2 regions of the Paraglaciecola sp. 2405UD69-4 genome follow, and region 1 is predicted to be linked to the other one. Evidence: predicted binding sites of a transcription regulator. Region 1 holds the regulator's gene; the other holds the start of a gene.
The links. The regulator sigma-54, encoded in region 1, starts transcription at its own class of promoters, with help from an activator protein. The targets are predictions, from matches to a motif close to GTTGGCACGNNNNTNGNNT.

Region 1 (7,647 bases):
CAGCTGTGTCTTCACCATATGACAGGCCGAGTTCAGCTCTTTGCCTATCCTGTTCATCCATAGCTGCTAAAATGTCTTGTGAGACAGCCTCAGGAAGGCCTCGTAGGGTGTCTACTAGGTCATCCGTATCCATCTCCTCTAACAAATCGGATACCATATCTGGCTGCATGGTATCTAATATGCCATTACGAACGTCTTCGGATAACTCCTCTAGCACATCACTATATAAACTAGGGGAGATAAGCTGCCAAATATCTATTCGGTTGCGGCTTGGGCTTGATTCCAATAAAAGAGCAATATCACAGGGTTGTAGGCTTTGTAACAACTCTGTGGCGAGGTCGTTTTGGCCAAGCTGTAATGCTTCGTTTATAGCATGACGTTGGCTACGAATGCTTTTGGATTCAAAGGTGTCTGGCATAGTTAACGTATATGTATCCAATATTGAGGGTTAAAAAGAAACAGTGTTACAAGGGCTCATAACGACAAATAGTGTAATGGATGCACGGCCTTTGGTCAGTACATATTTACGCACTTTTTATACAGTATGATGAAGCTAGCTTTATCTAGGAAGTTAATCACTTCCTATCTCTTTAAATAAGAAAGTAGTTTTATTTATTGTCTGGGTCCTCGGCAACCTCTTTTAATTCGCTTACTTTAATTTTTAGCTGTTCTATTTCAGCGTCAATAAGTTGCTGCTTATCTTTCTCTGCATGCTTAAGGCTCTCTTTTAGCTGCTCGATTCTTTGCAACATATCGAGCCTGTCATTTTCTATTTGTTGAGCTTGCTCTGCTTTATCGAAAATCAAGTCTTCAGCAATAGACTCATCTTTCACCTTTTTAAATGCAGGAGAGTGAGCAATCATGCGTTTAGCATCAGGACCTGCATGTTGGCTAATGAAATTAGGAGACATAATTTCAATATCGTTATCATGCAAGCAGTCCAATACATACTTATGTAGATTGGAACGTGCAGTTAGCAGGTTTTTAACTTCAACGAGCAAACCACTGATTTTGTAGCTAACAGAAAAATCTCCTAGCTTGGTTACATGGACAAAGCCGTCCTCAAGGCCACTTTGCTCGGCTGCTTTTAACAATAATTCCTCGATACGACTATGATGTAAGTCGTAGCCTAAGGATAACTCAACAGAAATAATGGTACCGGAGCGGCGTACTACAGTGACCGCATTAGTGATCAATATACTGTTTGGGATAGACACCAACTCTCGTGACTCTGTTTGCACCTCACAATCGAATAAACCCAGCTCAGTGACACGGCCAAAAGTACCATTGATGCGAATAAAATCACCTGTGCCAAATGGTTGAGTAAAGCGAAGTAGGGTACCGGCGACTAAGTTCCCGAATATAGTCGTAGAGGAAAATGCTAATAATCCAGATAAAACTAAGCCTATCAAGCTAAGGATTTGTATCTCAAGATTTTCCTTTAAGGGCAGTGAAATCACCACACTGATTAAGCCCACAAGTAATAGCAATAGCGTTACTACTTGGCGAGAAAAGGTGTTTTCATTGCCTTTATGCTGTTGCCTTATGAGCATGAGCTTTTGACTTAGCCAAGTTACAAAGCCAAAAAAACATAAAGTGACTAATGCGGGCAGCCAATCCATTAATAGGTTATCACTTAGGTCCACAAAATTTACCTTTTAGATACATGTCTTCTTATGGGCTTATCCTATCACTAAGCGTCAAATTAGTCGCTTTAGTAAGAGTGGCAATCAGGTTTTTGAATGTCTGCTAGTTCGGGGAGATACTTTTTAAATTTGCTGGGGTAAAAGTTGAATTGGGATGCGGAGGCAGCTAGCTCTTTTTTAACAGATAAATACTCGTTTACTCATCTTCATTGAAGCGAGTTGCCACTAATATTTCCACTGCATCTAACGCCTCTTTGGCGTCTGGTCCTTCACTCACAAATCTAATCTCTTTGCCTTGATTGCCTTCTAGCATCATTAAACCAAGCACACTGTTAGCTGAAGCGGTTTTTTCGCCAAGATGCAAAGTGATCTCAGCATCAAACTTATTGGTTAACTGAACCAGTTGCGTGGCAGCTCTAGCGTGAAGTCCAAGCTTGTTGACAATCAGTAATGTTTTCTCGAATGTGGCCATAGCGTTCTTCTTTGTAAGGCTTAGCGATTTAGTTCGCGATGCCGTATTTGTACATCAGGATGTGAGTCTGTAAATGCTTTCGCAAGGGTTTCTGCCACGTAAACTGAGCGATGTTGTCCACCTGTACAGCCAATGGCAATGGTGACATAGCTACGGTTGTTTCTTTCTAAGTGGGGGAGCCAAGTGGATATTAGATTTTGAATTTGCCAAATAAACTTAGTCACGATTGGCTGTGAGCCTAGAAAAATTTGTACTGGGGCATCTAAACCTGTGAGATGTTTTAGATCTGGCTCCCAATGGGGATTGGGTAAAAATCGCCCGTCAAACATATAGTCGGCATCTTTTGGTGTTCCATATTTAAATCCAAAAGATTCAAATACCAATACTAACCTTGAACTCTTTTTGCCTAAAATCCTTTCTCGCACTAGTTCTGCTAACTGATGTATCGATAATTGGTCTGTATCTAAATATAAATCAGCTCGCTCAGCGATAGGGGCAAGCAGTTGGCTTTCTGCCTGAATTGCAGCGGATAAGGATTTATTTTGTTTTGATAATGGGTGTAATCGTCTTGTTTCGCTGAAGCGTTTTATTAGAATATCGTCGCTGGCATCAAGGTAAAGAATGGTCACATCCCAAGATTCCGGTAGATAGTTAAGAATTTCTACTAGTTCATTTGGATCTTTAGGGAGGTTTCGAACATCAATGCTAACAGCTACTTGTTGGTATTCATCTACTACCGTGTGAATTAATGTGGGGAGCAGATTAACTGGGATATTATCGACGCAATAATACCCAAGGTCTTCTAGAGATCTTAGTACTACAGACTTGCCAGAGCCAGAGCGACCACTAGTAATGATAAGTTTCATTCGACTACAGCCTTGAATAGTTCTTCGTCTGTAGTGGCGGCACGCATCATTTTCAGCGTTTCTTTATTTGTTAGTTTTTCGGCAATTGCCGATAAAGTACCAAGGTGTTCTGAAGCTTTATCTGTGGGAACTAATATTGCAAAAAAAACATCAACAGGAGCATTGTCTATAGCTTCATAGTTGATAGGCGTTTCGCTGGTAACAACTATTGCAATCACCTCTTCTAGATTTTCAAGGCGCCCATGGGGTAAAGCTATGCCATTGCCAATCCCTGTGCTACCCATTTTTTCTCGGCACATAAGGCAAGATAAAATGGTGGCTTGATCTATTTCTAGTAAGTGTTGACTAGCAATATCACTGATATGTTCCAGGATTCTTTTTTTACTTGCTCCCTGAACTGCACACAAGGTGCAGTCAGGGTGAAGGATATCTTTAATTTCCATTGGCATATTCTAATTGTTGTAAGGAATTTAAGTTAGTGGCGTTGTAGCTTTTCCTTGTACTTTAACACCTGTCTATCGAGCTTATCTATTAATCCATCTATCGCAGCATACATATCAGAATGTTCTGATGTTGCGAATACTTCAGTACCACTGAGGTGCAAAGTTGCCTCTGCTTTTTGGGTTAGCTTTTCTACATTTAAAATGACGTGTACGTTATTGATATGATCGAAATGCCGTTCCAACTTAGTGAATTTGGTGTCGACGTAGTTCTTCAAAGAATCTGTAATATCTACATGATGACCGGTAAGGTTAATTTGCATATCGCCTTTTCCTTCTTTAATGCGCCTATAGTAGGCTCTTACGTTGATTTGACGGGGGTATCATTAAGGACTCCCGATATTTTGCTATTGTCCGCCGCGCGACCATTATGCCTTGGTCGGCCAACAATTGAGCAATTTTACTATCACTTAGTGGTTTACTGGGCATTTCTGCTGCGACTAGCTTCTTAATTAAAGCGCGTATAGCCGTAGAAGAACATTCGCCACCTGTTTCTGTGGCAACGTGGCTTGAGAAGAAATATTTAAGCTCAAAGATACCACGTGGTGTGTGCATATACTTTTGAGTAGTAACTCGTGAAATGGTGGATTCATGCATGTCGACCATTTCGGCAACATCATTTAACACCATAGGTTTCATCATTTCTGGACCATGCTCGAAAAACCCCATTTGCTGCTGAACTATGCAATTAGAGACTTTAAGTAGGGTGTCGTTACGACTTTCAACACTTTTTATAAACCATTTAGCTTCTTGGAGATGCGAGCGAATAAACTGACTGTCAGTTGAGCTTTTTACACTCTTGCTCATGGCCGCATATTGCTGATTTACATTAAGTTTTGGTAAGCTGTCTGGGTTGAGCTCTACTGTCCATCGGCCGTTCTTTTTGGCAACCGATACATCTGGAATTACGTATTCAGATTCACCAGTAACTATGGCTGTTCCTGGTCTTGGGTTGAGAGTTTGTAGTAAGCGCATTGCTTCACGTAATTCGTCTTCTTTCATGCGGGTTTTGCGCATTAAGGTTCGATAATCTTTACTACCAATGAGATCACAATAGTCGGTGATCAACATCTTGGCTTCTTCTAACCAAGGTGTATCAGGAGAAAATTGGTTTAGTTGAATAAGTAAACACTCTTGTGCGCTTCTCGCACCTGAGCCAATTGGATCAAACATCTGAATACGCTTTAACACGACTTCAACTTCATCCAACTCTATTTCTTCATCGTCCATGCTGGCTAGCACTTCTTCTGTACTTATCGTTAAATAACCAGCTTCGTCAATAGAGTCAATGATGGCCATTGCTATGGCGACATCTGTTTCACTGAAGTGAGTGAGGCGCATTTGCCACAGCAGGTGGTCTTGAATATTGTCTGTGGTTTCCCCTTGAAACACAGGTTCATCATCACTGGCTGAGCCTGAACTCGATGAGGATGATGTTGGAGCTGGGGCAGATGATGCACTTAGGTATTCGTCCCAAGTGCTGTCTAAAGGTAAATCTTCAGGGATATCATTATTTTGCAGAGCATCGCCAGCTTCTACGCTGTCAACGTTGACTTCTTGTTGCTCGCTTAATTTCTCTGCTGAGTCAGCAGAGTGGTTGGTTTCAAGTGCTTTATCGCCACTGGCATTGTCGTGTTGCTCTTCAACTTCAAGTAATGGATTTGAATCAAGGGCTTCTTGAATTTCAGTTTGCAAATCCAAAGTAGACAACTGCAACAGCTTGATAGCTTGCTGCAACTGAGGTGTCATTGTGAGCTGTTGGCTAAATTTTAACTGTAAAGAGGGTTTCATTCACTTCTTATATTTAATGTAATGTGTTTATCAGCCGAGTTAACGTATGTGCTAACTATAGCCTGAATTGTTCACCTAGGTATACATCTCTTACACGTTGATCACTTAAAACATCTTCCGCCGTACCCGACGCAATTAATTCACCGTGACTAACAATGTAAGCTTTTTCGCATACATCCAAGGTTTCCCGTACATTGTGGTCTGTTATTAAAACACCTAAACCACGGTCTCGTAAATGTTGAATTATGACTTTAATATCGTTAACTGATATAGGATCAACCCCTGCAAAAGGTTCATCTAAAAGTATAAAATCAGGATCTGCTGCTAGTGCTCTTGCTATTTCTACTCGGCGTCTTTCGCCACCTGATAAGCTCATTCCTAGACTATTACGAATATGATTGATATTGAATTCATCTAGTAGCGCGTCTGCTTGTTGTTCCCTTTGTTCTTTAGACAATTCTTTTCTAGTCTGCAATATTGCCATTAGGTTTTGGTATACAGTGAGCTTTCTAAATATTGATGCTTCCTGTGGAAGATAACCTATACCTTGCCTAGCACGCACATGCATGGGCTGTAAGGTTAATTCTTGTTGATCAATATAAATGTCACCTTTATCTAAAGGTACTAAACCTACAATCATATAAAAAGTGGTAGTTTTTCCCGCACCATTTGGCCCAAGTAAACCAACTATTTGCCCGGTTGAAACCTCTAGGCTAACGTCCCGTACTACTTGTCGAGACTTGTATGATTTTGCTAAATGGCTAGCTTTTAATAAGGCCATTAAGGTTGTTTATCCTGTTGTTTTTTTGCGTTTGACTTTTCTTTGGAGACGGGCTGAAAAGTTGTAATGACTGGCACGCTGCCTTGTTCGTCACCTTGAGCAATAATTTGTTCAAGTTCCATATTAAACACAATAGATTCACCTTTCACGCTACTTGCATTTTGTTCAATCTGCGCTCCACCTGACAAAGACAGTGCACGTGACTCACGCTTATATTCAATTCTGTTCGCTTTTGCGGTGACAATACTGCCGTCTTCTTGTTGTTGGGAGTACTCTGCTGGATTGCCCGTGGCAATGAATATTTCTTTGCCGTCTCCAGCACTTGCATCAATCTCTAATTCATCAGCTTTAAGCTCTAACGAGCCTTGTTTTATCACAACATTCCCTTCATGGAATGCTTTTTTAGCGATCCCGTCTGCTTGCTGATATAAAGAAGACAATTCAATCTTTTGATTAAAGTCATCTTTGCCGGCTACACTCTGCGCTGAAAATAGCAACGCAGCCAGTAAGCTAGCGTGACGCAGTAGGTTGATATACGGTTTTGACATGGTTAAGTAACTCGTATTTTTGGGTTTCTAAGTTTGCGGTAAAACCATTGCTATTAATGACATAGTTCGGGCCAATAATCTCTACAGCCTGATCAGAATACATGGTCTTATCTGTTAAGTTTACTTCGATAAAGTTAGTGCGAATAGTTTGTACATAGCCTTCTTCACTTAAGCTCGTCACTTTTACGTCTGTTTCAAATTGTAACCTTTGATCTTCGTATAGCGTCCCTTCTTTTGCGTCTACTTGCCAAGAATGTAACGTTTGAGCATATAACAAATAACTTGGTTCCTTGAAAAGTGTGAAGCCTAGTAAGTCATAATTCTCCATTTTTTCAGCATATACCTGATGGTTAATCTGCCCAAACTTGTCGTACAAAGTGCTCTTCATTTTATTGGCTTGATAGTTTGGTATCCAAGCTTCTTCAGTTTCGGGTAAGTTTTCTATTTTTTCCTGTTCTAGCCAAGCAGGTAAACTCAGTCCTAAGGCAAGGCTAAACAAAACCAATATACAAATCGTTAGGCGGCTCATACGCTAGCGCCATGAATATTGGTAAGTTGCCCTTTAGTTAGCAGGATTAAATCACACACTTCTCGAACAGCGCCAAATCCACCTTTCGTTTGTGTAACATAATCTGCAGTGCTTGCCACTAATGGGTGACCGTCATTGACACAGATATTTAGGCTTGCTGCATTGAACATCCCCATATCTGGCATATCGTCACCAATGGCAGCGGTTTGTTCGGCTTTTATGCCTAACTCTAATTGTAAGGCTTCAAGTGCAGGTTGTTTATCTTCACAGCCTTGCAATATATGTTTTACACCTAAGGCTGTCATTCTGGTTTCAACCATTTTAGATTTGCGGCCAGTAATCACAACCACATGAATTCCTATGTTCAAGAGAGCTTTGACCCCGTAGCCATCTCGGGTATGGAAAGCTTTTAATTCTTCGCCGTTTTGGCCCATGTATATACGACCATCTGAAAATACTCCATCTACATCACAGGCTAATAATTTAATTTCTGAGAGCTTTTCAAATAGTTGTT
Region 2 (7,647 bases), on a different contig from region 1:
TGGGGGTTAGCTTTAATAAAACTCAAAGAATTTGAAAAAGTTATCGAATACACAGGTTTTAAGTCATTTCCAAGCATACAACTAAAAGACTGGCTAAGGTTGAGAGCTGATGCATGTATGCAAGCAAAAAACTACGAGTGTGCCACAGAAAGTTATGCTTACTTAGGGCGTATTTCTAAAGATAGAGCTGAAGAATTAAACGGCTTAGCTAATGTCGCTCTGACTTTAAAAAATTACCCAGAAGCTTTGAGTTTTTTAACTCAAGCAGGTGAAATAGATCCAAAAAACTCAGTAACCTGGCAGTTAAAAGGCTTAGTAGCAAGACAACAGAATGATCTTACAAATGCCCTTACTTATTTGGAAAAAGCTTTTCAACTAAACCCAGATGATCCCTATATTTTAAGACATCTAGCAGATGTTTACTTAGCATCGAGTAATCAAGAGGCTGCCAAAAAAACAGTTAATACTATACTCACAGCCTCTCCAAATGATCCATTTGCTATTTTAGTGAACAGTTGGTTACAACAAGGTACATCTTTGGCCCCTGATGCTGAAGAAAAGTTTAACGAGTTGGCAGCGAAAATCAAAAACTACCCCAGCCAATTAGTCGAGCAAGACCAACCTCTACTATTTTTGCGGGCCTTAATTCAATTTAGAGAAAAAAATTACGATTTTGCAATCCGAGACTTTACAGCCCTAAGAAGATTTGATCGAAGTGATTTATCCCCCATCATCTATTTAGCTAAAAGTTACATCGCCCTAAACAAAGAAAAAAAAGCGATGGCACTACTTGAAGAAAACCAAGCTATGCTAGAGGCTCTTCCAGATACCTTAATTATGCTAGGTGACTTATACATAAATAATGACAAAAACTTTAAAGCATTATCACTAATAGAAACCCTAAAAGAGAAATACGCAGATAACATTCAGGTACAACTCCTAGAAACTAAATTGCTTATTGCTCGAGGAAAAACTCAAGAAGGTCTAGAGAGTCTAGATAACCTAACTGCCCAAGCGCCAGACAATCAAGCTATTTTACTGGTTCATAGTATCTTAAACTTACAAGCAAACCGCTTTGCCAAAGCTAATGCTAGCATCAGCCAGCTATTATCATTTAAGCCAAATGATCCTGTTTCTTTAAATATCAAAGGTGCAATTTTAATCAAGTTAAACCAAGTAACTGAAGCGCAGAGTTACTTGAATAAAGCCCTTACTATTAACCCCAACTTTACGTCAGCAAACTACAATCTTGCAACTACTTGGTATTTGCTTGGCGACCTCACTAAAGCAGAACAACTCGTTGCGAATATATTAGCTAAATCCCCTAACTACCCTGCCGCCCTGTTGTTACTGGCTAAAATGCAACTGAAACAAAATGATGCAGACCAAGCTTTACAAAATTATCGCAAAGTACTGCTGAGTGACAAAAATAATGTAGCTGCACTAGAAGGCTTAACCACTATTTATGTATCCAGAAAGGAATATAAAAGTGCACTACTACAATTAAATCGATTAACTAGTAGAGACCAAGAAAACCCTAAATATGTCATTCAAAAAGCACAAATTTATATCGCTCAAAACGATACCCTAAGCAGCAAAAGGACCCTGCAAGAATTGCAAAGACTTGCTAGTAATAACGCAGCCCTAATGATTGCCCTACACAAGTTACAAATGTTAGTAGGCGATGTAGAAGCTGCAACGCATTCTCTTGTTAGCGCTCAAAAATTACAACCAGACAGCCTAAAGCTAGCGCTGCAATTATCGGAGTTTTTACTCAATGAACATAAGACAGATGCGGCTGAAAGCCAGCTAAATCAGCTTAGCAGCAAATATCCTCAACAAGCTGAAGTGTCTTTTTTACTAGGTAGGTTAGCTGAGCAACAAGGCAAGCTAACCAAAGCGAATCAACTTTACCTTACAACCTTAGATTTAGATGATAGCTATGAGTTGGCACTAGCCAAGCTTTACGCATTAACGACGAAAGGCATAGCTTCTGCCCCCTTTAAAGATAAACTAGACCAGATAGTTGCTAATAACCCAGAGCGCTTTTTCCCTCGTAACCTACTCGCACAATACCTTTTTTACCAAAAAAATTACGAACAAGCGGCACAGGAATATGAGCAACTACTACAACATGCAGAATTAAATGAGCCTCAAGGAATTCTAAATCGATTAGCTTATATATACATGACCTCGGATTTGGATAAAAGTCTTGAGTATGCATTACAATCCTATGCTCTGGACGATAAAAACCCTAAAACACTAACCATATACGGATGGCTACTGACTCAAAAAAGCCAGCCTAAAGAAGGGCTAGAGTTGCTAAGAAGAGCTTACTCTCGAGATCAGCAAAACCCAGCATTACATTACTACATAGCAGTAAGTTTAAATATGCTAGGTTTGGTGAATGAAGCTAAGTCAGAATTAGCAGCGCTTTTTGATAAAAATCAAAACTTTGAAGAAAAAGCCGCAGCAGAAGCTCTGTACGCAAAATTGATTAAGCAATAACTCTGGTTCAAAATCAGTTCAGCTAAAATTCAGGCACAGAATATTAGTATGGTAATCACTTTCAAAACGGAGTGATAACATGAAAATTTTATTAAGCACCACACTATTATTATTGGCTCTTTCACCTTTAGCTAATGCCAAGAACCACCAAGCGGTTAAGGTAGTTAAAACCTCACCAGCTCACAAATACCAGGTTGTAAAGCAACCTAAATATGTGAAAACAAAAACAGTTATTGTTTCTAAAACCAAGCCTAAAACAGGGGTTATAATTGGCGGCCTAGTAGGAGGTATAATTGGGCATAATGCTAGTTCTGATTCTAATAAAGTACTAGGCACTGTTACTGGAGTCATCATTGGCAGTACTATAGGTAATCAAGTTGATTACCTAACAAATTCACATAATACTAATGTGTATAAAAAAAGAGCTCACAATAGGTACCGTCATTAATGAGCTTTGTAACTTATTGACAGCCTACAGATACCCTAAATTATCGTTTACATTTAATCATGAATTGACCAGAGCAATAGCTTTTACCTTGATTCATGATTAAGGTAAACTGACTTTATAAATATTTTGAGAGTAACATTTTGAAGTTAAAAACCAACTCTATATTACTAGCCGGTTGCTTTATCCTCTTGGTGTTAAGTGGCACACCTGCCCTTGCAGATGACGATAAAAACTCGGCAAAAAGTAAATCTGAGGCTGCTCAAAAAGCTCAGAAGCGAGTTAGTGGACGTGTCCTTAAAGTCGATCAAAATAAAAATAAGTATCGCGTTAAAGTACTACAAAAATCAGGCAGAGTTGTGTCAGTGGATATCAATAAAAAGTCCACAAAATCCAGTAATAAGAAAGTAAATAATTAGGGATCTGTAAGCCAACCATGCGTATTTTAATTGTTGAAGATGATAGCCGCTTGCTTACACAACTAGATGTGTTGCTCCAAAATAATGGTTACAGTGTTGACTTAGCTGATGACGGAGCGAAAGCTTTGTTTCTGCTGCAAGAGCACTCCTATGATTTAGCCATTATCGATATTGGCTTACCGGTTGTTGATGGGTTTGAAGTAATTCAAAAAGCCCGCAAGAATGACGTTTCCTGTCCAATTTTAATCTTAACTGCTAGAGATAGATGGCAAGAGAAAGTAGAAGGACTAGATGCCGGAGCGGATGATTACTTAACTAAACCTTTTCATGATGAAGAGCTACTGGCGCGAATTAATGCATTAATTCGCCGCGCCGCGGGTAAAGCCCACCCCGTTATTGAAAAAGGACCTATTAGCCTTGATACCTTAAGTGAAGAAGTCACGGTAAATGGTGAGTATGTAGAACTTACCGCATACGAATTTAAAGTGCTTGAATATCTATTATTAAACCCACAGAAAATCATCTCAAAAACAGAACTAACTGAGCATATCTATGACCAAGACTTTGATCTAGATAGCAATGTGATTGAAGTTTTTGTAGGCAGGTTACGTAAAAAAATAGACCCAAAAGGCGAGCTCAATCCAATAGATACCCTTCGTGGCAGAGGGTATAGGATTAGCCGTGATCTATAACCCCACCTTTTATTGATGCGTAACCTTTCTTTACGATTAAGAAGTTTTGCTGCTGCAGTTCTAGCATTACTGATTTTCATCCCTTTAACCGCTGTCACCCTCGAAAAAGCTTTTAACAGTAGCCTAAGTCAGTCTATGTTAGAGCAACTTCGAGTACAAAGCTTAACGTTAATTTCTGAATTTGAATTAGACGAAAGCAGCAGTTATGCGCTGATGCCAGAGCAACTATATAACGATGAGTTTAATATGCCTGGTTCGGGTTTGTACGCATTTATCCAGTCTAACAATGCAACACTTTGGCAATCCTTATCGACTTTAAATTGGCAATTAGAACCTAGTTTTTCAGCCCCTAAAATTGGCGCAGAAGCTTTCATTGAAGACTTCTCCATGCAAAACAGCTACTTCTTGTATGCATATACCGCTGAATTTGAAACATCTTTAGGTTACCAACCTATAAGCTTTTATATTCTCAGAGATAAACAAACCTTTAATACAGAAAAACAAAAGTTTGCGACAACCTTATGGAATTGGCTTGGGTTAATCGCGCTTCTGCTACTCATACTGTTATTGGTGAGCCTTAATGCAGCATTACTCCCTATCAGCCGACTAAACAAGCAAATACGCCAAGCAGAGAGCGGACAATTAAAGCGCATAGACCAGAATTATCCCCCAGAGCTAGAAAAGCTAAAAAGTAGCATTAACAATCTATTAGATACCGAGCAACAGCAACGTAGTCGCTACAAAAACAGCCTAAGTGATTTAGCCCATAGCCTTAAAACACCACTGGCCGTGCTATCAGGTACAGAAGGCCTCCCCCACCAAGCGAAAGAACCAATCAACCAAATTAACCTGCAAATACAAAGGCAGTTAAAAAGAGCAGTTGCAGGCACCACCAGTTCCTTTGAGCAAGCTACCCCTATAAAGCCAGTTGTTGAAAAACTGCTCAACGCTATGGCCAAAGTTTATGCTGATAAGCAATTATCATTTAGTACAAGCATCGACCCTCAAGATATTGGCTTTCATGGGGACGTAACCGATCTGATGGAGATACTTGGAAACGTACTAGATAACGGCTGTAAAGCAGCCACAAGTCAAGTGAAGCTAACCGCCATAGCAAGCCAAAAAGGTTTAACGTTAAGCGTTGAAGATGATGGACCTGGTATCCCTGCAGACAAACGAGAACACCTATTACAAAGAGGTACGCGTTTAGACAGTTACAAAGAGGGTCAAGGAATAGGTATGGCAGTAGTAGCCGACTTAGTCGCAGCCTATCAGGGTAGCCTTGAAATAAATAAGGGCGAGTTGGGCGGCGCAAAACTTATATTTACCTTCCCATTAAAGAGTGAAAACCACTAATTATTGGTTAATTTTTCATATCTATGAGTTGCTACAAAACCCAAACTATTGATTTCAATTAAGTTTTAGTCTGGCATGGTATCTGCTTTTTAATTACATATCTAAACAAACATCAATAAGGAAAAAGCATGGCTGTAAAATTAGAAGATAGACCTATCGAACAGGTAAGAGAAGAGGTCATTGATAAGCTTATTTTTAACTACAGTCATGGCGTGATTTCCAATGAAGCCTTTGAAAGAAGGTTAGATGCGGCAATGGCAAGTAAAAATCATCAAGAATTAGTTGATTTGGTTGCAGATTTGCAGCACAACACTAGCGAAGAGTTTACCTCTCAAAAAGAGCAAAGATTCAACATTAATTATTCTGCCGAGAACAGTGTTGAAACAGAAAGCATTGTCAATATTTTTGGGGGCTCTAACCGCAGTGGACAATGGTCAGTACCTAAAGAGATAAGAATTTTAACCCTATTTGGAGGGGCTGACATCGACTTTACCGATGCAATATTTTCAAGCCCAGATGTCACTGTAAAAGTACTATGTATATTTGGTGGTGATAATATCTACATACCAGAGAACATAAACGTCATCTCAAAAGCCTTCTGTATTTTTGGCGGAGTAGATAATAAAGCGCCATCAATAGCCTCTCGCCAAGCCCCAACCTTAACCATAGAAGGCTTAGTTTTATTTGGCGGATTAGACATAAAAATAAAACGTACAATAAAAGAAAAGTTTGTGGCCTTTGCTAATCAAATGAAAACTCTTTTCAATAACAAAGTCTGAACTAGGCAGAATTTTTAAATATGTCCTATTAGCCCTTTTTAAATTAATTAAAAAGGGCAATGTAAGATTTATTCGTTAGCCTGCTTCACATCTTCACTTGCTAGTAATAATGCAAACCAGTGTGTATCAGGGTTCGACTCTAAGGCTATCTTGACTATCATAGTCAACGGAACCGACAACAACATACCAACAGTACCCAGTAACCATCCCCAAAAAATTAACGATAGAAACACCACCAAGGTAGACAAACCAAGTCCACGGCCCATGTACTTTGGCTCTACCACATTTCCCATCACCATATTTGAAACCACAAACCCTAATGCAGTTAACCCAGCGGTCGTTGGACCTAACTGCACAAAAGCCAGTAACACAGCGGGAATAGCCGCAATAATGGAGCCAATATTGGGTACATAATTTAATAAAAACGCAAGTACAGACCAAAGTAAAAAATGATCAACACCTAATACATACAACCAAACACCAATTATCAAACCTGTACCTAAACTCACTAGAGTTTTAATGACTAGGTAGTTTTTGACTGACGTTAAAAACTTATCAATTTGCTGCATTTTCATATCGGGATCTGACAAAGCAATATGTATTTTTTTAGGAAATGACTCTGCTTCAAACAGCATAAACACCACAATTAACAATATCAGTAAAAAATTCGTTAGCACGCCCCCTAGGCTCGACAATAGGTTAGTGGCCATATTCATAGCTGCGCCTGGGTCAAGATAAGAAATAAGGGTATCTTTATTAATTGAAATGTTAACTTTATCTAGCTGCCCTATTACCCAACCAAACTCCTGTACCAACTGCTCCCGATATTTTGGAACGTTCTGACTAAACTCATTCATAGACTGCCCTACTAGACCAGCCAAAACTAATCCAAAAATAACAATCAAGAGTATGACTATAATGACTGCCAGTGCTCTAGGTAATTTATATTGGTTTGCCCATGTAATAATGGGGCTGCAAGCCATCGCAATAAAAATAGACAATAAAAAAGGTACGACAATGGCACTAGCTGCTTTTACGCCCGCTAAAATAACCACAATACTTGCCAGTACTATTAAAATTTTAACGGGTCTTTGGTGATTGATTTGCATAAAATGATTCTTGATAAATACCTTGAGAGCAAACTAGCAGATCTATGTGGTATTTTGTAGCAAAGTAATAAAAGAAATAACTTAACCTTTGGAATACTATGAAGTTAAATCCAGCAACAATAAGAATTAAGAACTTAAGATTACGTACCTACATAGGCATTAACGATGATGAAATAGCCAATATGCAAGATGTAGTCATCAACATTAAAATTAATTACCACGCTGACCAGGCAACAGATTCAGATAAAATGGACGATGCCCTCAATTACAAAATAGTCACAAAGCGCATTATCAACCTAGTAGAAAACAACCGTTTTTCACTTCTTGAGAAATTGACAG

Region 2: a site for sigma-54 is predicted at 5,490-5,508, ahead of ACMUMK_RS06350 (DUF1707 SHOCT-like domain-containing protein). Genes of this name have one in related genera too.

What each region holds. Positions count from the first base shown of each region.
Region 1 covers NZ_JBLIXM010000003.1:148,755-156,401, forward strand. Annotated here, with positions in the region: gene mgtE (magnesium transporter) at 1-418, opposite strand, end outside; gene ACMUMK_RS12845 (mechanosensitive ion channel domain-containing protein) at 609-1,646, opposite strand; gene ACMUMK_RS12850 (HPr family phosphocarrier protein) at 1,843-2,118, opposite strand; gene rapZ (RNase adapter RapZ) at 2,139-2,984, opposite strand; gene ptsN (PTS IIA-like nitrogen regulatory protein PtsN) at 2,981-3,427, opposite strand; gene hpf (ribosome hibernation promoting factor) at 3,460-3,747, opposite strand; gene ACMUMK_RS12870 (RNA polymerase factor sigma-54) at 3,773-5,275, opposite strand; gene lptB (LPS export ABC transporter ATP-binding protein) at 5,331-6,056, opposite strand; gene lptA (lipopolysaccharide transport periplasmic protein LptA) at 6,056-6,604, opposite strand; gene lptC (LPS export ABC transporter periplasmic protein LptC) at 6,567-7,133, opposite strand; gene kdsC (3-deoxy-manno-octulosonate-8-phosphatase KdsC) at 7,130-7,647, opposite strand, start outside.
Region 2 covers NZ_JBLIXM010000001.1:1,430,968-1,438,614, reverse strand. Annotated here, with positions in the region: gene prsT (XrtA/PEP-CTERM system TPR-repeat protein PrsT) at 1-2,508, shown strand, start outside; gene ACMUMK_RS06370 (glycine zipper 2TM domain-containing protein) at 2,588-2,956, shown strand; gene ACMUMK_RS06365 (PepSY domain-containing protein) at 3,139-3,372, shown strand; gene ACMUMK_RS06360 (response regulator transcription factor) at 3,390-4,064, shown strand; gene ACMUMK_RS06355 (ATP-binding protein) at 4,080-5,420, shown strand; gene ACMUMK_RS06350 (DUF1707 SHOCT-like domain-containing protein) at 5,549-6,199, shown strand; gene ACMUMK_RS06345 (AI-2E family transporter) at 6,268-7,308, opposite strand; gene folX (dihydroneopterin triphosphate 2'-epimerase) at 7,407-7,647, shown strand, end outside.